DNA from 4 places in the Bacillus sp. SD127 genome. Region 4 is predicted to be linked to each of the others. Evidence: riboswitches for the same ligand, from Rfam matches in the RefSeq annotation. Region 4 holds a riboswitch; each other region holds the start of a gene.
What was found. A riboswitch is a leader RNA that binds a small molecule or an ion and turns the genes downstream of it on or off. The one in region 4 is predicted to bind S-adenosylmethionine.
Positions count from the first base shown of each region.

Region 1: another riboswitch for S-adenosylmethionine. It lies ahead of metK (methionine adenosyltransferase); the one in region 4 lies ahead of ACQVGS_RS01360 (5-methyltetrahydropteroyltriglutamate--homocysteine S-methyltransferase).
Region 2: another riboswitch for S-adenosylmethionine. It lies ahead of ACQVGS_RS11875 (2-hydroxyacid dehydrogenase); the one in region 4 lies ahead of ACQVGS_RS01360 (5-methyltetrahydropteroyltriglutamate--homocysteine S-methyltransferase).
Region 3: another riboswitch for S-adenosylmethionine. It lies ahead of ACQVGS_RS16225 (bifunctional homocysteine S-methyltransferase/methylenetetrahydrofolate reductase); the one in region 4 lies ahead of ACQVGS_RS01360 (5-methyltetrahydropteroyltriglutamate--homocysteine S-methyltransferase).

Region 1 covers NZ_CP191226.1:1,134,754-1,140,040, forward strand. The annotation lists gene ACQVGS_RS05865 (ABC transporter substrate-binding protein) at 1-99, opposite strand, end outside; gene ACQVGS_RS05870 (alpha/beta hydrolase family protein) at 249-1,022, shown strand; gene ACQVGS_RS05875 (DUF2584 domain-containing protein) at 1,074-1,316, shown strand; gene pckA (phosphoenolpyruvate carboxykinase (ATP)) at 1,356-2,939, opposite strand; SAM riboswitch class I at 3,137-3,276, shown strand; gene metK (methionine adenosyltransferase) at 3,445-4,647, shown strand; gene asnB (asparagine synthase (glutamine-hydrolyzing)) at 4,797-5,287, shown strand, end outside.
Region 2 covers NZ_CP191226.1:2,200,344-2,205,630, forward strand. The annotation lists gene ACQVGS_RS11865 (hypothetical protein) at 28-324, opposite strand; gene ACQVGS_RS11870 (molybdopterin oxidoreductase family protein) at 436-2,478, opposite strand; SAM riboswitch class I at 2,627-2,718, shown strand; gene ACQVGS_RS11875 (2-hydroxyacid dehydrogenase) at 2,816-3,838, shown strand; gene ACQVGS_RS11880 (FGGY-family carbohydrate kinase) at 3,855-5,287, shown strand, end outside.
Region 3 covers NZ_CP191226.1:3,096,216-3,101,502, reverse strand. The annotation lists gene ACQVGS_RS16240 (MFS transporter) at 1-106, opposite strand, end outside; gene ACQVGS_RS16235 (GNAT family N-acetyltransferase) at 196-1,047, opposite strand; gene ACQVGS_RS16230 (GNAT family N-acetyltransferase) at 1,052-1,501, opposite strand; gene ACQVGS_RS16225 (bifunctional homocysteine S-methyltransferase/methylenetetrahydrofolate reductase) at 1,600-3,438, opposite strand; SAM riboswitch class I at 3,529-3,646, opposite strand; gene ACQVGS_RS16220 (YajQ family cyclic di-GMP-binding protein) at 3,754-4,245, opposite strand; partial or broken gene ACQVGS_RS16215 (CvfB family protein) at 4,344-5,242, shown strand.
Region 4 covers NZ_CP191226.1:252,193-257,479, forward strand. The annotation lists gene ACQVGS_RS01355 (5-methyltetrahydropteroyltriglutamate--homocysteine S-methyltransferase) at 1-935, opposite strand, end outside; SAM riboswitch class I at 1,014-1,121, opposite strand; gene ACQVGS_RS01360 (5-methyltetrahydropteroyltriglutamate--homocysteine S-methyltransferase) at 1,190-2,323, opposite strand; SAM riboswitch class I at 2,408-2,513, opposite strand; partial or broken gene ACQVGS_RS01365 (LURP-one-related/scramblase family protein) at 2,580-2,723, opposite strand; partial or broken gene ACQVGS_RS01370 (hypothetical protein) at 2,875-3,153, opposite strand; gene ACQVGS_RS01375 (hypothetical protein) at 3,431-3,556, opposite strand; gene pepT (peptidase T) at 3,664-4,896, opposite strand; partial or broken gene ACQVGS_RS01385 (LuxR C-terminal-related transcriptional regulator) at 4,946-5,287, opposite strand, start outside.

The sequences.
Region 1 (5,287 bases), 880 kb from region 4:
TACTTTCGTGAGTGTAGCTTCCTGCTTGCAAGCGCTCAGGGCAATGATGAGAAACACACTGCAAACGCAGAAACAGCCCAGCCTTAACCATTTGTTCACATGACAACCTCCTTATTTAGCATCAAGTTAATATCCTTTTTTGCTTTACATATCGTATGATGGGTATAAAAATGTGTGAATGCCTAATCCGGGTTGCAGGATTTATTTTTAAAGGCAGGAAAGAATAAAGAAAAAAGGAGGCGGGAGCATTGATTGTTGAGAAAAGAAGATTTCCGTCGCCGAGCCGGCATGTGCGTTTGTTTACCATCTGCTACCTTTCAAATGGCTTAAAAGTGAAAGGGCTGCTGGCGGAGCCGGCGGCACCTGGGCAATATGACGGATTTTTATATTTGCGCGGCGGTATTAAAAGTGTTGGAATGGTCAGACCGGGCCGAATTATCCAGTTTGCGTCCCAAGGATTTGTTGTATTTGCCCCCTTTTACAGAGGGAACCAGGGAGGGGAGGGCAACGAGGATTTTGCAGGAGAAGACAGAGAGGATGCTTTTTCCGCTTTTCGCCTGCTCCAGCAGCATCCGCAAGTGAAAAAGAACAGAATTCATATTTTCGGTTTCTCCAGAGGCGGCATAATGGGAATGCTTACTGCGATTGAAATGGGACGGCATGCGGCTTCATTCGTTTCGTGGGGAGGCGTCAGTGATATGATTCTTACATATGAAGAGCGGCAGGATTTACGAAGAATGATGAAAAGAGTGATTGGGGGAACGCCGAAAAAGGTGCCTGACGAATACAAATGGCGAACGCCTTTTGACCAAGTGAACAAAATTGAGGCACCCGTTTTATTAATTCACGGAGAAAAAGATCAAAACGTTTCCATTCAGCATTCGTATTTATTTGAGGAGAAATTAAAACAGCTGCACAAGCCTGTAGAGACGTGGTACTACAGTACATTCACACATTATTTTCCGCCGAAGGAAAACCGGCGTATTGTGCGGCAGCTCACGCAGTGGATGAAAAACCGCTGACGGTGAAATATGTTATGATATAGAAAAAAGAGAACGAAAGGGGATTTCAATTTGGGAATGCCTGTTGAATTTAATACATTGATTGTGACAAAAGGAAAAGAAGTTCGCATAGATGAAAATATATTCAGATTAGAGAAAGACGGGTATCGCATTTATCCAATGGAGATTCCGATGGATGTCAGCAAAACAAAGTTTGGTGAAAAGTCAGGCACAGCCGAAGTGCAGAAGCTTGAATGGACAGACGGGCGGACAATCATTACGTACAAGCTGACTTCTTTGCATACAGTCAATTAAAACAAGCCAAGAGCTTAATTGCTCTTGGCTTTTGCTTTTTTAAACGAGAGGCCCGCCAGCTTGCGCGATGGCATCTGTATTTGTGAACTTTTTGAAGTTTTCTTTGAATTCGTTTGCCAGATACACAGCCTTTTCTCTGTATTCCTCTTTGTTATTCCACGTGTTTTCCGGCTGAAGGATATGATCGGGAACACCCGGAACATGAACCGGGATGTGCAGGCCGAAAATATCGTCAGTGGTCATTTGCACATTTTCTAATTTGCCTTCAATCGCTGCTTTTACCATCGCCCGTGTGTATGAAAGCTTCATGCGTTCGCCTGTGCCGTAGCCGCCGCCGGTCCAGCCGGTGTTGACCAAGTAAACGTCTGCGCAGTGTTCGTCGATTTTCTTGCCGAGCATTTCCGCATATACATGAGCCGGGAGCGGAAGGAACGGTGAACCGAAGCATGTGGAGAATGTCGTCTCAGGAGACGTGACGCCGCGTTCGGTTCCGGCTAGTTTACTCGTATAACCGCTTAAGAAGTGGTACATAGCCTGCTCCTTCGTCAGCTTGCTGATTGGCGGCAGAACGCCGAATGCATCAGCCGTCAGAAATACAATCGCTGACGGGTGGCCCGCAATGCTCGGAGAGACAATGTTGTCGATCATATGAATCGGGTAAGCGGCACGTGTGTTTTCTGTATAGAAGGAATCATCGTAATTGGCTTCACGCGTATCTTCATCTACAACAACATTTTCGAGAACGGATCCAAACCGAATCGCTTTAAAAATCTGCGGTTCCTTTTCTTCGCTTAAATGAATGCACTTGGCATAGCATCCGCCTTCGATATTGAAGACACCAGTATCCGACCAGCCGTGTTCATCATCACCGATCAGTTTCCGGTCAGCATCCGCCGAAAGGGTGGTCTTTCCTGTTCCCGACAGGCCGAAGAAAAGCGCGACATCGCCTTTTTCACCGACATTGGCGGAGCAATGCATGGATAAAATATCTCGCTCAGGCAGCAGGAAATTCATGATGGAGAAAATCGATTTTTTCATTTCTCCGGCATACTCCGTTCCGCCGATTAAAATCGTGCGCTTTTCGAAAGAAACAATAATAAAGGTTTCTGAATGTGTGCCGTCTGTTTTTGGGTCCGCTTTGAAATGCGGAGCGGAAAGAATGGTAAACGGCTGTTCGACTGTTTTTTTATCATTGTCTTCAGGACGGATAAACAGCTGTCTGGCAAATAAATTGTGCCATGCAAATTCATTAACGACCGTGATCGGCAGTCTGTATTTTTCATCAGCACCGGCAAATCCTTCGAAAACAAACAGCTCATCACGTTGTTTCAGATAGCTGACAACTTTTGTGTATAGCCGGTCAAATGCTTCCTCGGAAATAGGCTGATTCACCGGACCCCAATCAATCTTACTCTTTGTGCTTGCTTCTTCTACAATAAATTTATCCTTCGGCGAACGTCCCGTGTAAGCGCCTGTGGTCGCCCGGACGGCACCCGTCGATGTCAAAATGCCTTCGTTGCGGGAAAGTACTTTTTCTGTAAGCTGAGCTGCAGATAAATTATGCTGCACATTAGGACTTGTTAATAAGGCTTGCAAATCAGCGGTTAAATCAACTGAGTTCATAAGAAACCTTCCTTTATCATTTTATTTGTGTTTTGCTAATTGTGAATTAGTATAACATATATTTTCAAATAGTCTATACTATTTATCGTTTTTTGTGTGTGCATTTCCATTGTTTTCCGCAATAAAGGCGTCTATTTCTCCTGATTCATATTGACATTGCAAACCCTTTTACGATAAGATATTTCATTGAGCGGATACTCTTATCCCGAGCTGGCGGAGGGACAGGCCCTATGAAGCCCAGCAACCGGTTTCTCTATTATTCATTATGTTCAAATTGTGTGAGACAACCAAGGTGCTAACCTGATGCAAGGTTGAATGATTCCTTGAGCGATAAGAGTGAAAGGCACAAAGACCAAACCCTTTCCTCGAACGGAAAAGGTTTTTTTATTTCATAAATATGCCAATTAACATCTCTAATATAAACGTAACATTGTATAAGAGGGAGCGAGTTCCGTATCATATATATAAGGTCTTTCGGGAGGCCTTGTGCAGGAGGAAGCAAATCATGAGTAAAAATCGTCGTTTATTTACATCAGAATCTGTTACGGAGGGGCATCCGGATAAAATCTGTGACCAGATTTCTGACAGCATTTTAGATGAAATTTTAAAGAAAGACCCTAACGCGCGTGTTGCTTGTGAAACGTCTGTGACAACTGGTTTGGTTCTTGTCAGCGGAGAAATCACAACTTCTACGTATGTTGACATTCCAAAAACGGTTCGTGAAACGATTAAAGAAATCGGATACACACGTGCAAAATACGGATTTGATGCGGAAACTTGTGCAGTTTTAACATCAATTGACGAGCAGTCTGCTGATATTGCGATGGGTGTAGACCAAGCGCTTGAAGCCCGTGAAGGCACAATGAGCGACGAAGAAATTGAAGCAATCGGAGCGGGTGACCAAGGTTTAATGTTCGGTTATGCGTGCAACGAAACGAAAGAGCTCATGCCTCTTCCGATTTCACTTGCTCATAAATTAGCCCGTCGCTTGAGTGAAGTGCGTAAAGAAGATGTTCTTCCTTACCTTCGCCCTGACGGCAAAACACAGGTAACGGTTGAGTATGATGAAAATAACAAACCTGTCCGCATTGACGCGATTGTTATTTCAACTCAGCACCACCCTGAAATTACGCTTGAGCAAATTCAGCGCAACATTAAAGAACATGTCATCAATCCGGTTGTTCCTGAAGAATTAATTGATGAAGAAACAAAATACTTCATTAACCCTACAGGCCGTTTCGTCATCGGAGGACCTCAAGGGGATGCGGGGCTTACAGGACGTAAAATCATCGTTGATACGTACGGCGGCTACGCACGTCACGGCGGCGGCGCGTTCTCTGGTAAAGATGCGACGAAAGTAGACCGTTCAGCTGCTTATGCTGCAAGATACGTTGCGAAAAACATCGTTGCGGCTGAGCTTGCAGATTCTTGTGAAGTGCAGCTTGCTTACGCGATCGGTGTTGCACAGCCTGTGTCTATCTCAATCAACACATTCGGTTCCGGAAAAGCTTCGGAGGAAAAACTGATTGAAGTTGTGCGCAATAACTTTGATTTACGACCTGCCGGCATTATCAAAATGCTTGATTTACGCCGTCCGATCTACAAACAGACTGCTGCGTACGGCCACTTTGGACGCCACGATGTTGACCTTCCGTGGGAGCGTACAGACAAAGCGGAACAGCTGCGTAAAGAAGCGTTAGGAGAATAATTTTATAGCCGCTTACTGGTTAAGCGGCTTTCCCTTTTTTATCGATGTATCCATGTTTATTTTTTTACATAACTGTGAAACCAAACACTGTTCACAGCGTCTATAAATAGGGGTTCAATGATGACAATTTTAAATATGGAGGCAATACTATGTGTGGATTTGTCGGGGTTTTTAACAAGCATCCGTTAACTCAAACCGCTGATCAAGAAGAACTAATCAAACAAATGAACCAAATGATCGTTCACCGCGGTCCTGACAGTGATGGATATTACCATGATGAGCACGTTGGATTCGGATTCAGACGGCTCAGTATTATTGATGTGGAAAATGGCGGACAGCCTTTATCATATGAAGATGAAAAATATTGGATTATTTTTAACGGGGAAATCTATAACTATATCGAACTGAGAGAAGAGCTTGAAGCAAAGGGATATACTTTCAACACAGATTCTGACACAGAGGTTCTTCTTGCGACTTACCGTCACTATAAAGAAGAAGCGGCTTCCAAGCTGCGCGGCATGTTTGCCTTTCTGATTTGGAATAAAAACGATCATGTTCTTTATGGAGCAAGAGATCCATTCGGCATTAAGCCGTTGTATTACACAACGATCAATGATCAGGTTTATTTTGCCTCAGAGAG
Region 2 (5,287 bases), 1.9 Mb from region 4:
ATAGCTCGTCTTATTGAAAAATTCGCATTAATCTTTCGCTTGTTGTTTCTCTCCTAATGTTAATACCCATTCTCTTAAGATATGTTTTTGCACATATCTTTTTCCGTTAATATCAATATGAGGGAGGTCTGTGAGATCCTTTGCTAAGAGTTTCGCCTCCGCTTGGGTTATTCCTAAAAAATGCCCGATATAAAAGTAAATATCTCGTTCTTTAATCAGCATAATGTCATTTTTTTCGTTAGCTTTTGGGTTGTTAATATGCTTTAATCCTTCTCCGATAAAATATCCAGCCAATGCAATACCGATTCCTAAAAAAACGTCCATGTGTATGCCTCCATTATGTACTCGTCATGTTATACGGTCAATCTATATCATTGGTTTCATTTTTGTTGACTGTGTACACAAAAAACCGCCAGAGCAAGATCTGGACGGTTTCTATGCTTTTTCAATCTGAACTCGGCCTGAGAAAAAAGTGGCGCCTCCGCCCATATCAGACAAGCGGTCGGGGGTCAGGGCGTTAACAAGCTGATTTTTGCCTGGTTCATCTGCCCATAATCCTTGACTGACGACAACACCGGGCAGCACTTGTTCTCCGACTGCGGCGGTTAGTTCACACTCACCTCGGCTGTTCCAAATCCGTACGGCTTCACCATCAGTGATGCCGTGTTTTTCGGCATCTTTCGTGTTGATAAAGAGTTTCGGTGTCTTTTCAAGTTTGACGTGCTTTGCATTATTGGAAAACGTTGAGTTTAAGAAATTATGATTCGGCCCGGGAACATACATAAACGGAAATTCATGATCCGGCGCAAGCGGCGTATGTGTCGGTAACGGCGGGAAACCGGCTTGTTTCATTTTTTCTGAATATAATTCTATTTTTCTGCTCGGTGTCGGCAATTTACCCGGAAATAGCGGCTTTTCACGCTTCGCCTTCATAAATGAACGTTCAGTGAGTGATTCATAACTAATCTCCGCTAAATAAGGATTATCCGGATGGTGAAGTGCCTGGCGGATTAAGTCTTCATCTGAATCTTTGAGCTCCTGATCCGTAAATCCCATTGCCTCAGCCAATAACCGGAATACCTCGGTATTAGACTTGCTTTCTCCGTATTTCTCAATAACCGGCTGCTGAAGCTGAATGTAATGGTGCCAGTATGAGGTGTAAAAATCAGTATTTTCAAAAGCGGATGCAGCGGGCAGTACAATGTCCGCATATTTGGCCGTTTCTGTTAAAAACAAATCATGAACCACGGTGAACAAGTCATCCCGCAGGAGGCCTTGTCTGACTTTGTTCGCTTCTGGCGCCACAACGGCTGGATTCGTCCCATAAATAAAGAGGGAGCGAACAGGAGGGTCTGTTTCCAGAAGAACTCTGCCCAGCTGATTCATATTAAACGATCTCGGTGTGCGGCCTTTCAGTAAATCAGGACGCTGAAGCGCGGTGGTGTTATATTCTAAAATCCCGCTGTTTTGTTTGATGGCGCCGCCTCCTGTATGCATCCATTGACCGGTAATCGCCGGTAGACAGGCAATCGTTCTAACAATCATTCCGCCGTTGTCGTGATGCTGAAGGCCGTTTCCGATTCTGATAAAGGAAGGGGAGGTTTCACCATACATTTTTGCCAGCTGATAGATATCGTCGATACTGATACCAGTGATCAGGGATACCTTTTCTGGATGATACTGTTTCACATGCTCGCGCAGTTCTTCATAGCCGACTGTATATTTTGAAAGAAACGCTTCATCGTGAAGATTTTCTTTAAATAAAATGTGCATGATGCCGAGGGCAAGCGCGCTGTCGGTACCGGGTTTTATAGGAATAAACCAGTCTGCTAGACGCCCTGTCTGATTTTTATGCACATCAATCACAATAATTTTTGCGCCTTTTTTCCGTGCTTTTTGAGCGATTGTAATTTGATGCATGTTTGTGCTGACTGCGTTAATTCCCCAAAAGATAAACAGTTTCGTATGTATCGTTTCTTCAGGATCGATTCCAGCACTCACACCCATGGTATATTTATAGCCCTCTGATCCGGCTTTGCTGCAAATCGTGCGCTCAAGCTGGCTTGAGCCCAAGCGGTAAAAAAAGCGGCGGTCCATTCCTTCAGCCGTTAATTTTCCCATATTGCCGTAAAAGCTGTAAGGCAGTATGCTTTCAGCTCCTTCTTCATCAATCAGCTGTTTCCAGCGGGATGTGATGGTGTCAATCGCTTCTTCCCAAGAAATTGGTTTAAACTCTGCCTCGCCCTTCACACCTGTTCGTTTCAGCGGAGTCGTCAGCCGCTTTTCATCATAGAGGCGCTCAGCCATATTTCGTACTTTGTTGCATATATTTCCGGCTGTCACGGGGTGATCAGGATCACCCTGCACTTTCACAATTTTCCCGTCTTTTTTATGTACCAGCAATCCGCACTGGTCCGGGCAGTCCAGTGAGCAAACGGATTTAAAAATGCCGTTTTGTTGAGTGGCGAACGATTTCATAGCCCAGTTCCTCTCCCTAGTTAGATATATTGTAAGAATTATAACATTTCGAATGATAACGTCAATTCTGAAAAAAAGACATTGACATCAATCTGGGTCTTCTTTATGATTAACGTATTCTCAATTCTGAAAATTACATACAAAACATTTTCTATCAAGAGAGGTGGAGGGACTGGCCCTATGAAACCTCGGCAACATTATTGTGCCAATTCCAGCAAGCGTCAGCTTGAAAGATAGGAAAGTAAGGTTTATACCGGCTTCTGTCTGTGGCAGAGTGCGCCTATACATGAATCTCTTTCCATCTTTGGAGAGAGATTTTTTTGTGTGAAAAATAACGATGAAAAGGATGTTTTGCATCATGACGGTTTTGATTACAGCACCGTACAACGAAGAAGGACGAAAAGAGCTTGAAGAATTGTTCGGTTCCGTTGTTTATCAGTCTTGGAAAGAAAACGGCCGGGCATACAGGGAAGATGAATTGATTCAGCTATTAAAAGGATCAAATGCGACGGGTTTGATTACTGAGCTTGATCAGGTGACAGAAAACGTGTTTGCATCAATGCCGGAACTTTCATTTGTAGGAGTATGCAGGGGAATGCCTTCCAATGTTGATGTGGCAGCAGCGTCAAACAAAGACATTCCGGTTTTCTATACACCTGGGCGCAACGCACAAGCTGTTGCTGAAATGTTTATTGGAAATGTGATTTCATTTCTCCGGCACACGAATACCTCTAATCAATGGCTAAAGGATGGAAAATGGAACAGCGATTATTTGCAGGCATATGCCAAATTCAAAGGTAATGAAATAACAGGAAAAACCGTGGGTATGGTCGGATTCGGAGCGGTTGGGCAAAGAATTGCAAAACTGCTGACTGCGTTTGACTGCAAGGTTTTGTATTACGATCCATACGTACAGCACGATTATCCGCAATATGAAAAAGTATCTCTGGAGAAGGTATTTTCAGATAGTGATATCGTTTCTGTTCATCTGCCGCGTACAGATGATACGCTTGGCCTCATTGATCGGCCGTATTTTGACTTGATGAAAGAGAGCGCCATTTTCGTGAATACATCAAGAGCTGTCGTGGTAAACCGAGAGGATCTTTTATCTGTACTGAAAGAAAGTAAAATCAGGGGTGCGATATTAGACGTTTTTTATCATGAGCCGCCAGAGCAATCGGATTATGAATTTATTTCATTGCCTAATGTTCTGGCAACACCGCATTTAGCAGGAGCAACATTTGAAGTAGAGGATCATCACGTTACCATTCTGAACGAAGCGCTTAAAAAGTGGAGGGATGAAAAAACTCTCAATATTCCGACTTTATATAACAAAAACGATCTTAAAGCAGAGGTGTAAAAAGGAGGGCATCAGGATGACGAAACAAAAAGGTTATCTCGTATTTGACATTGGCACTGGCAATGCAAGAGTTGCGGTCGTAAGTGTGTCGGGAAGCGTTCAAACGGTTGAACGGGAGGACATTGTATATACGACCGAGCCGCTTTACCCGGACAGCCGCTATTTTTCTCCACAGGCGCTGTGGAATCAAATCATGAATCTGGCTAAACGTGCGATTTCTCGTTCTCATCATATTGAAATTATTGGTCTCACTTCAACAAGTCAAAGACAGGGGATCGTGCTGTTTGATCAAAATGGTGAGTCTTTCCTCGGTCTGCCCAACATTGACAATCGGGGCAGGGAGTGGGAGGAAAACATACCGAATCGGGAAGAAGTATACAGCCGAACAGGCCGTCTGCCGACTGCGCTTTTTTCAGCGCTCAAGCTTTATGGTTTAAAGCACCGCCAGCCCTCCTTATGGGAAAAAACTGCAAGCTTCACAAGCATCAGTGATTGGGTGACGTATCAGTTGAGCGGAGTATTGACATATGAACCGTCACAGGCGACGGAAACGCTGCTGTTTGATGTAAAACAAAATACATGGTCAGAAGAGATGTGCAATATATTCGGTTTCTCGCCATCTATTCTTCCGCCTCTAGTAAGAGCGGGAACAGTCATTGGATCGATAGCAGATGAGTATGCGGCAGAATTGGGACTATCACATCATGCGAAGGTTATAGCGGGTGGGGGAGATACACAGCTTGCTGTCAAAAGCACTGGTGCTGCTCTGGGAGACGCAGTCATAGTATCAGGTACGACAACACCGATTACCAAAATTATTGGTGAAATTCATGAGGACAGACAAAATAAAGCCTGGCTGAACTGCCACACAGATCAAGGACAGTGGCTTGCGGAGACAAATCCCGGGGTAACGGGTCTGAATTTTCAAAAACTAAAGGATATTTTCTATCCGAATGAACCGTACGATGTGATGGAAGAAGAGATTGCTGCTCTTGCTAAGGAAGATCATGCATGTGTATCTTCCCTCGGTTCGTATTTATCGGCAGAAAAAAACGCCCTGACGAAAGGCGGCTTTCTCTTTGATGTACCGCTTTCAGCCCATTTAAGCAGAGCGCATTTTGTACGCGCGGCCTTACAGGAGATTGCATGTTCAATCAAATGGAACTTTGACATTTTAACAGAGATTACTCCGTTTGATCGTGACTATGTGTGGGGATGCGGAGGCGGATTCCAAAGCAGAGCATTTACACAATATATTGCCAATCTTCTTCAGAAAAAAATCTATGTCAAAGAAGGGTACAGTCAGGCATCAGTCGTTGGTGCTGCTGTGGTTTGCAATGAGGCCTATAGATTGACCGAAGAAATGTCTGGAAGTGTTCGGGTGATAGAACCGCAGGATTGCCGGATAGAAATGACTTTATACGAGGAGTGGAAGCAGGTCCAACGCTT
Region 3 (5,287 bases), 1.4 Mb from region 4:
TTTTTGGCAGTATAGGAATAAGCATAGAGTTTCCAAGGGTTAATATTAAAGGGATTGAACCGATAGCTACAATCGTCATTCCGTTATTTTGTTTTGATGTTTCCATCTCAAAGCACACTCCTTTTCTTCTGCTTAGAGTGTCCCTGAAGGCATTAAAAAAACCGAACAGAATCTTCCTGTTCGGGTAAAAAAGGGTTAACCGAGCGCTTGTGAGATGACAGCGAATAATTGTCTGTTTCGTGCAGGCAGCGTCTTTTTTTGGTACATCATAAGCGGGGGCTCATCGTCTAAGTGAAATCCCATTGCTTCCAGGCTGTCATGCAGAAACAGGCTGTCCCCAGGCACGTCGATTCGCATCGGTCCTTGTTTTCCTGCAGCCAGCCTGTTGACCAATACAGCAGCGAGACCCGGTGACGGTGCGATAAGCGGTCCTAATTTCAGATTGGCCGGTGTCTGGACAGATAAGCCATAGCCAATTAATGTGCCTTCATTATTTTTGGCAATTACACATTCCGCTGATTGAGAGATCAAATGATGCAGAAGTGCTGCTCTGTCTCCGCCAAAGGCGGCTTGATCAGCCGCGATTAATTCCGGAAAATCCTTTTCTGTAAAAGATGTCAGTTCAATGTCATGCTGCTTTGTAAGCGGCTTGAAGCTTTGACAGCTGTATTTGCGGATTGAACCCGCTGTTTGAAATCCGGCTTTTTCATAAATCGGCAAACCTTCCTTCGTGGCGCAAAGCATGATGGCGGTGTTTTCATCGACTTGGCTGATACACGCGTTCACCATACGCCGCCCCAGACCTCGCCGTTTGTACTCGTTGTCGACGATAACGAGTCCGATAGAAGCAAGTCGGCCATACAAAAACAAACCGATGCAGGAGATGATGTCTCCTTGGCTGTTTTGATACCCGAAGAAGCGTCCATGTTTTACAAGCAACTGCAGCTCTCGTTCGCCGTAATCCGGCCACCCGGCTTGCCGGCACAGATGCAATAGGCCGGGCACATGTTTTTCAGTAAGCTGAATCAGCTCAATTGCTGAATGCATGTCATCACCTGCTTGTTCCTGTTTTTTTGTACATCACAATATGGGTGCCAATGCCGGAAATCTCAAACGGCTCGCCAAGTTCTTTCCAGCCAAGCTTTTCGTAATAGCCTTTCACATGGTATCTTGCGTTGCACCAGACCGCCTGCACGCCCATATCGGCCAGCTTCTGCTCCGCGTATGTGATCAGTGTGCTTCCGGCTTTTTGATCACGGTATTCTTCGAGCGTTGCCATGCCTCTAAGCCGATATGCGGGTGAATCAGTCAATAGCGGCTGATTTTCGGGAGAAAAGGAAGCGATGCTGATCAGCGTTCCTTCAAAAAAAGCGCCGAGATGGAAAGAGCCTTCTGCTTGATCCTGTTCATATTTGCATTGTTCAATTGATTGATGGGGACGCAAAATGCGGTTCCTGATTTCATATGTATCCTCTGCGGGTATGGTTTTCACTTCAAGCATGATGTTCCTCCTCCTATGTGATTTATTTTCTATATCGTAACACGAATCGGGTTTGAAAAAGACTGCCCAATTGGTTCGGACAGTCTTAGAAAGCGATTTTAATGCAAATAAATATTCTGACGCTGTTCATCTTTTTGCTTAATGTAAGAAGTAAGTTCCGACGTCAAGTCAGATCTGAGAAAAGGCGTGATTAAATAGATGCCGTTAAACAGCTCGCAGGCAGTATCCAGCAGGGAGCGTGCAATCGCAAGGCCTTCCGCCTTTTGTTTCTCTTTATCTTCGCCGGCGCGCGCCATTTTTTCGCGGATGGAATCGGACAGCTTGATGCCCGGAATTTCGTTATGGATAAACTCAGCGTTCCGGCTGCTTGTCAGCGGCATAACGCCGATATAAATCGGAGTCTTCAAATGCTTTGTTTCATTATGAATATCGACAAGCTGCTGCTCCGAATAGACGGGCTGTGAGATAAAATAATCAGCGCCGCAGTCTATTTTTTTCTCCAGCCGTTTTACGGCTTTATCGAGATGGCGGACGTTTGGATTAAAAGCAGCGGCCACTGAGAAATTGGTTTTCTTTCCGAGCGGTTTTCCGGACAGAGACAGCCCTTCATTGAACTGTTTAATCAGCCTGATTAAATCAAAGGATGTTAAATCATAGACAGACGTTGCACCCGGGAAATCACCGATTTTAGAAGGATCGCCGGTAATCGCCAGCACATCATGCAGCCCTAATGTGTCCAGTCCCATTAAATGTGACTGGAGTCCGATAATGTTTCGGTCCCGGCATGTAATATGGACAAGAGACCGCATATCGAGCTGCTGCTTGACAAGGGCGCCGCAGGCAACATTGCTGATCCGCGGGGTTGCCAGTGAGTTATCGGCGAGCGTCAGGGCATCGATTCCCGCTTCTTTTAATTCGGCAGCGGCGGACAGAAATTTGTCAAAGCTCAATTTCTTCGGCGGGTCCAGCTCAACAATAATTGAGCGCTTTTCCGCAGCGATTTCATTTAATCCCGGCTCTGTCCGTTCGTGCTGAACGGTCACCAATTCCTTTGCCCGAACCTTTACATGCTTTTCCGTAACAGGGGCGAGTCCGCCCACAGCCTCTGCCATAGCCCGGATGTGGTTTGGCGTGGTGCCGCAGCAGCCGCCGATAATCCGCGCGCCTTGCTTGCGGAACTCAGCCGCGCTGTTTTGAAAATACTTGTCGTCAGTTTCATATACAAGCCGGCCTTCTTCGAGTGAGGGGAGGCTGCTGTTCGGGTAGACAGATAAAAACACGTCATCAAAAATCGGCACTTCACTGAGCGCTTCAATCATGTGGTAAGGGCCGAGCCGGCAGTTAATGCCGACGATATCGGCACCGAGATCCGCAACCGAGCGCAGCGCATCAGAAAGCGGCGTTCCATCCTGAAGTACGCCTTGCTCATGCATGGATACATTCAGCATAATCGGAAGATCGGTTTCTTTTCGGGCGATTTTCAGCACTGCACGGGCTTCTTCCAAATCATAATACGTTTCTAACAGCAAACCGTCCGGCTCTTCATGCAGCAGTAAATACAGCTGTTCGCGAAAGCTTCGTTTGATTTCGTCAAGGCTGTACGCATTTTTGTTAAACGTGCGGATGCCGCCCATCGTCCCGAGCACATACGCATCGCCGGCGGAAGCCCGCGCGATTTTTACAGCCTCCTGATTCATTTTTTTGATGTCATCTTCAAGGCCGTGTCTCGATAATTTAATATAGTTCGCTCCGTACGTGTTGGTCTGAATGATGTTTGCTCCCGCTTCGACATAGGCTTTATGTATACGCTGAATTTCCTCAGGTTTTGAAAGATTAAGCTCCTCAAAGCACCTGTCTATTCCGAAGGAGTAAAGCAGCGTGCCCATTGCGCCGTCACCGATTAACACCTGTTTCTTCAAATCTTCTAAAAGTCCCATTGTCTGCCTCCTTTATTCACATTCAGCAAGGAAAAAAGAGAAATAAAAAAAGTCCTCTTAAGAAGAAGACTTTGTCAGTGATATTGTCTCTTCTTATCTTCCAAGCTGTTCGAGCTTGCTGGATTTAGCACCTTGGTCATGGCAATGCGCCATTACACCGGTTGCTGAAGCTTCGTCGGGCCAGTCCCTCTGCTTCTCTTGATAAGAACGGATATGAAATTTTACATGTTCAGGAGCTGCCAAAAGATGCCTGGCATTTTCCCTTTCTCCAAATTTACCGAAAATAAAGACAATAATCAATAGGAATCAGAAAATTTATCTGAAATTTATAAATTGAACGTCAATTGGCAGATCGGCACCTCGAACTGCTGCGATAACCTGCTGAAGATCATCCTTGTTTTTTCCGGTGACACGCACTTGATCATCCTGCACTTGAGATTTTACTTTCAGTCCGGAGTTTTTGATGATGGTATTGATTTTTTTGGCGTTGTCTTTGTCAATCCCTTGAACAAGCTTTGCGCGCTGGCGTACGGTGCCGCCGGACGCGTTCTCAATTTTGGCGTAATCAATGTTTTTTGTCGGCACGCTGCGCTTAATCAATTTGCTGACAAGCACATCCTTGAGCTGGCTTAATTTGAATTCGTCATCGGAAACAAGAACAAGCTCTTCTTTATCTAATGAAATGTCGCTTTTGCTCCCTTTGAAGTCATAGCGTGTGCTGATTTCCTTCAGTGCGATTTGAATCGCGTTTTGCACTTCAGGGAGTTCCACCTTGGATACAATATCAAATGAACTTTCTTTTGCCATATGAAAACCTCCATAACATTTAACTTATGTGTTGATTATAGTAGAATAAAGAGAAACTTCCAACAAAACAAAGAATCAATTTGTGATGATTGGAAAAAATGTTAACAAGATCCGCAGTGAAATAAGCGGGAAGAGGAAGGACGATAGCATGAGACCAGGGCAGCAATTAACCTTGAGTATAGATCACGAAACGGACTTCGGTTACTTTTTAACCGATGGAGAAGATACGATTCTCTTACATAACAGTGAAGTGACAGAGGATATAGAAGACAGAGATGAGGTAGAGGTCTTTATATACGTTGACCAGCAGGAACGGCTTGCAGCAACGATGAAAATTCCGGTCATCAGCGCTGATGAGTACGGATGGGTAGAAGTGGTGGACACGGTAGATGATATGGGCGTATTCGTCGATGTCGGCCTTTCGAAAGACGCGCTTGTCGCAACAGAGCATCTGCCGCCGTATGAAGATGTCTGGCCGCAAAAAGGGGATAAGCTCTACTGTATGCTGAAGGTGACAAATCGGGGGCGCATGTTTGCCAAACCCGCACCGGAGGATATCATCAGCGAGCTGTTTACGGACGCTTCAGACGATCTGATGAATAAAGAGCTGACCGGAACGGTGTACAGGCTGATCGCTTCAGGATCGTTCATCATTACGGATGACGGAATCCGCGGTTTTATTCATTCATCAGAAAGAAAAGAAGAGCCTAGACTCGGCTCAAGAGTGACAGGACGTGTGATTCAAGTGAAGGAAGACGGCTCAGTGAATATGTCGCTTCTTCCGAGAAAGCAGGATGCGCTGTCTGTTGATGCCGAGTATATTCTAACGTATTTAAGAACGAGAAACGGCGCCATGCCGTACAGCGACAAAAGCCAGCCCGATGATATCAAAGAACGTTTTAACATGAGCAAGGCTGCCTTTAAACGGGCGCTTGGCCACTTAATGAAAAACGGAAAAGTGTATCAGGAAGACGGCTGGACATACGAGAAAAAATAATGCATGAAAAAGACTCGCCTGCAGCAGAACTGCGGAGCGAGCCTT
Region 4 (5,287 bases):
ACCAAGCCTAGGACAAGCTGAAGATCAGAGCGTTTCACGTAACGAAGCGGTTCGAATCCGCCTGAGCGTGAATCATCATACTCTAAGAAAAGCCCATCCAGATTCAAGCCGTCAAAAATGGTTTCCGCCGCCGCATCATAACCGCCTTCAGCTGTCCAAGTGGACTGGAAGTTGCCGCGGCAAATATGCATGGTAATGGTCATATCATCCGGACGGTCGGCAATTGCGTCATTGATCGACTTCGCAAACAGCTGGCGAAGCTCGTCAGGCGTTGTTCCGAATGCTTCCACTTGTTTCAAGCCTTTTTCAGATAAGAAAACAGCCCATGCTGTATCATCAAGCTGGAGGTAACGGCAGCCTCTGTCATAAAACGCTTGAATCGCTTTTTTATACGCTTTTGATACATCATGCTGGAAAAGAGCATAATCGTTTTTGTATGCATCCTTTTCCAATCTGCCGCGGAAAAAGAGCATATTCGGACTTGGAATTGTCATTTTTGGCGTTGCATCACCAGCGATGCCATGTAAAAATGAGTAATCTTCGAGCATTGGGTGATTTGAGAAATCAATATCGCCTGTTACTTTGATGCCGCGTGCTTTTGTCTGCACATTATGGAACTGAATACCCTGTTCAGGTATAAACGGCTCAACGCCATCCAGATTTTCAAGGAAATCAAAATGCCACCACGCTCTGCGGAATTCCCCGTCTGTCACGACGTTCAGGCCGGTTTCTTTTTGTTTTTCCACAATGCGGATGATTTCATCGTTTTCAATCTGGCGAAGCTGTTCGGCAGTGATTTCGCCGGCCGCCTTTTGCAGCCGCGCTTTTTTGACGGGCTCAGATCTCAGCAGGCTTCCGACTTGATCCGCGCGAAACGGCGTTTTTTTTCTCTGAAGCGATTGTTTTTGTTCTGCGGGTGTTGTTTGCTGTGACATGTTGTTCATTCCTTCTTTCCATTCGAATATAAAAAAGCTCTTCCTTTGGATAAGGAAGAGCTTGCGTGAACAATCTCAACCTTATCTTCTAGAGCAAAAATCTGCTCTAAAGGATTTAGCACCATTCTGTTAAACAGCGGTTGCCGGGTATCGCAGGGCCAGTCCCTCCACCTCTCTTGATAAGGAAAACATTTTTATGAAATTTTCTGATAGTATCTATTATTCACACATTTCTCTTTTCTGTCAATGATAGATTATTTCCACACATCATTGGCAATGTCGACCACATGACGGAGCTTCGCCCACTGCTGCTCCTCAGTCAAAAGGTTTCCTTCTTCTGTTGAAGCGAAACCGCACTGCGGGCTCAAGCAAAGCTGATCTAAGCTGACAAAGCGCGCAGCTTCGCTGATTCGGCGTTTGACATCCTCTGGGTCCTCAAGTTCTCCGTATTTGGATGTAATCAAGCCTAAGACAATCTGCAGATCCTTGCGTTTGACAAAACGAAGCGGGTCAAAGTTTCCGGAGCGGTCATCATCGTATTCCAGGAACAAGCCGTCAAGGTCTAAACCGTCAAGAATCGTTTCCGCTACAGCGTCGTATCCTCCAGATGCCGCCCAAGTTGAACGGAAGTTGCCGCGGCAAATGTGCATCGTGACCGTTAAGTCGTCAGGACGGTCCGCCACTGCATCGTTAATCGTTTTGGCAAACAACGCAGGCAATGTTTCCGGATCACCGCCGAGGGCTCGGACAACCTCTCTGCCTTTTTCTTCAAAGAAGAGAGACCATGACGTATCATCGAGCTGAAGATAGCGGCAGCCCGCATCATAGAAAGCGTTAATCGCTTTTTTGTACGCCTGGGCCAGATCATGAAAATATTCCTCCTGATCGGGATATACGCCTTGATCAGCTTTTTCACCGAAAAACAGCATATTCGGACTTGGAATTGTCAGTTTTGCTGTCGCATCTCCGGCAATGCTGTGTAAAAATTGATAATCGGCAAGCGCCGGATGGCTGGTGAAATCCAGTTTTCCCGTCACCTTAATGCTGCGGGCTTTTGTTTTCGCGTTATGGAACTGAATTCCTTCAGCCGGGATGAACGGTTCCACTCCGTCGAGCCCTTCCAGGAAATCGTAATGCCACCACGAACGGCGGAACTCTCCGTCGGTTACAACGTTTAGGCCGATTTCCTTTTGCTTTTCGACAATGCGGGTGATTTCTTTATTTTCAATATCACGAAGCTGTTCTGCCGTGATCTCGCCGGCCGCTTGTTTTTGCCGCGCCTCTTTTACTGGGGCGGATCGTAATAAACTGCCGACATGATCGGCGCGGAAAGGGGCTTTCTTTTGTTTTTCTGATTTCTGTGCTGCAAGGTTTACTTGTTGAGCCATATCATTCGCCTCTTTTCTAAAATGTTTGCTGCATGAAAAAAGCTCTTCCTTTGTGTAAGGAAGAGCTTGAACGATCAAATCTCTGCCTCATCTGCAAGAACGCGATGTTCTTAAGGATTTAGCACCATTCTGTATAAACAGCGGTTGCCGGGTATCATAGGGCCAGTCCCTCCACCTCTCTTGATAAGGTAAATCTTCTTATTGGATTTTCAATTATCTTAATATTAGTATTTTTGCATGAATTGTCAACAGTTTTTTAGAAAATTGACTTATCTTCACCGTCATACAATACCATATCCAGCACAATCGCGATGGCTGTGCAAATCAGCATTCCAATCTGGAGGCGATACGTATCACCCCAGCTGAGCCGCTTTTTGCTGATAGACATCCGCACATTCTGGCTGTAAATGTGAAAAGCATCTTTAAACGAAAAGATCCGTTGTTTCATCAATCATTCGATCATTACTGAAGTCTCCTTTTGTTTGGATAGGTTCCAGGAATAACGAAAAGGCTGCATGTATCTGCAGCCTTTTCATTTTATATGGTATGTCTTAGGAAAGATGCATCCGGCGTTTTTGGCGGATGGCGTCAAGGTCGATTAGGTTATTATGATGAGGAACGGGTGCAGGAAGAGGGCTTGTCTTTTGCGGTTTTCGTCTATTGTCTTTGCTGAATGAAAAGAGAAGATAGCCACATAATGCGATGATAATAAATAGGATCATTTTACATACCTCCCAAAAAAAGTTTTGGTATTCTCTATTGTACGGATAAAACGTCTAAAAGTATTCAAAAAATTCTAAATCAACTAATAATAAATGCGTATCCCTCAAAAATCCTTTTCTCCGATGACCTGAAAATAGTCTTGCATTAAGCCTGTGTTTTTCCTTTTGATTGGTTCTATAGTTACTATCGACGTTAAAATGAATTCCTTTATATAACTTTTAACCTAAATTTCTGTAATTCAAATTAACTATATATGGATAATGTGTTCTTCTTTGTTTGATGTATACCCTATTTTGAGGAATTGAACACAAAAAACCCAAATTACGGAGCATTTGGGCGGAAAATTGGAATGGTTGGCTGATTTGAGGGGAGTCCGGCGAAGGGTCAGAAAAAGCGTTTGAACATTCTTCTTATTTTTTTAAATGGGTTTGATCGTTTTGTTTGCATTTTGAGCGGGCGGGAAATCATCCATTTTTTGAACAGGCTTTTTGCGGCAATTGTGTTCTTCATCTTTGCATTTCCTCCTCATCCGTTGATAGTTGTTTTACGGACAGAGCTTTTAAAATGTTTCATTTTCACGCAAAAAAACCAGTCCTTTTTTGGACTGGTTTCTCAGCTTACGCCTGTTCTTCAAATAGCTTTGCAATCTCAACGATGACATTTACGGCTTTGACCATGTTGTCGGCTGAGATGTATTCAAATTTGCCGTGGAAGTTTTCCCCGCCGGTAAAGATGTTCGGCGTTGGAAGTCCCATATAGGAAAGCTGCGAACCGTCCGTGCCGCCGCGGATCGGAGAGATTTTCGGTTCGATGCCGAGGTTTTCCATCGCTTGTTTGGCAATGTTGACGATTTCGATGACAGGCTCAATTTTTTCTCTCATATTGTAGTATTGATCGTTCATATCAAGCTGAATGCGATTTTGTCCGTATTCGTTCTGGAGCTCTTCAACGATGCGCTGCATGGTTTCTTTTCTGTTTTGGAAGATGTTTTTGTCAAAGTCTCTGATAATGTAGTGGAGTTTGGTCTCTTCTACATCTCCCTGAATGGAAAGCAGGTGATAGAAGCCTTCGTAGCCCTCTGTATATTCAGGTGCCTCATCTGCCGGCAGCATGCTGTTCAGCTTCATTGCGATCTTCGCAGAGTTGACCATTTTGCCCTTTGCCGTGCCGGGATGTACATTGTTGCCTTTGATCGTGATTTTCGCCGCGGCAGCATTGAAGCTTTCATATTCAAGCTCACCGAGCGGGCCGCCGTCAACGGTATAGGCAAAGGAGGCATTGAATCGCCCAACTTCAAATTTGTGCGGGCCTCTGCCGATTTCTTCATCAGGTGTAAATGCAACTCTGATGGTGCCGTGCTTGATTTCAGGATGTTTGATGAGATAATCCATGGCTGTCATGATTTCGGCGATGCCAGCCTTATTGTCAGCGCCGAGAAGGGTTGTACCGTCTGTGGTGATCAGGGTGTGGCCTTTGTAGCCCGACAGTTCAGGGAATTGATCAGGCGATAGGATGACCTGCAGCTTTTCGTTGAGCGTGATGTCTTTTCCATCGTAGCTTTCAACGATTTGCGGATTCACATTTTTGCCGGTAAAGTCTGTGGCGGTGTCGACGTGGGCGAGAAAGCCGATCGTCGGCACGTCTTTGTCAGTATTGGAAGGAAGGGTTGCCATGACATAGCCGTTTTCATCAATGGCTGCGTCTTCCATGCCGATTGACTTTAATTCCTCAACAAGCATGTTTCCTAACGTCAATTGGCCGGGTGTGGAAGGGCAGGTGTCGACTGATTCATCGGACTGCGTGTCGACTTTTACGTATGTAGTAAACCGTTCAATGATGTCTTGTTTCATTTCCAATCATCTCCTTTGTTTTATTCTACCATGCCGGGATGAGAGATATCTATTTCACAATGCCGTTTCGAATGGCAAAAACGACTGCCTGAGTCCGGTCTTGGGCATTGCATTCTTGCAGAATTCGATGCACGTGGGTTTTGACGGTGCTTTCACTGACAAAAAGCTTGTCGGCAATATCCTCATTTCTCAAGCCATAGGCCATTTGCTGAAGAACCTCAAGCTCTCTTTTGGTAAATGGCTCTGCCAGCTCTTCAGCATGAGGCTGTTGCTTTGCGCGGAATGTCTCAGTGATGATTTTAGCGGCTGTGACTGTGCGGAAAATCGCTTTGCCTCTGAAGGCAGCCCGAATGGCGTCTATCAGTTCTTCAGGAAGCGTGTCCTTCAGCAG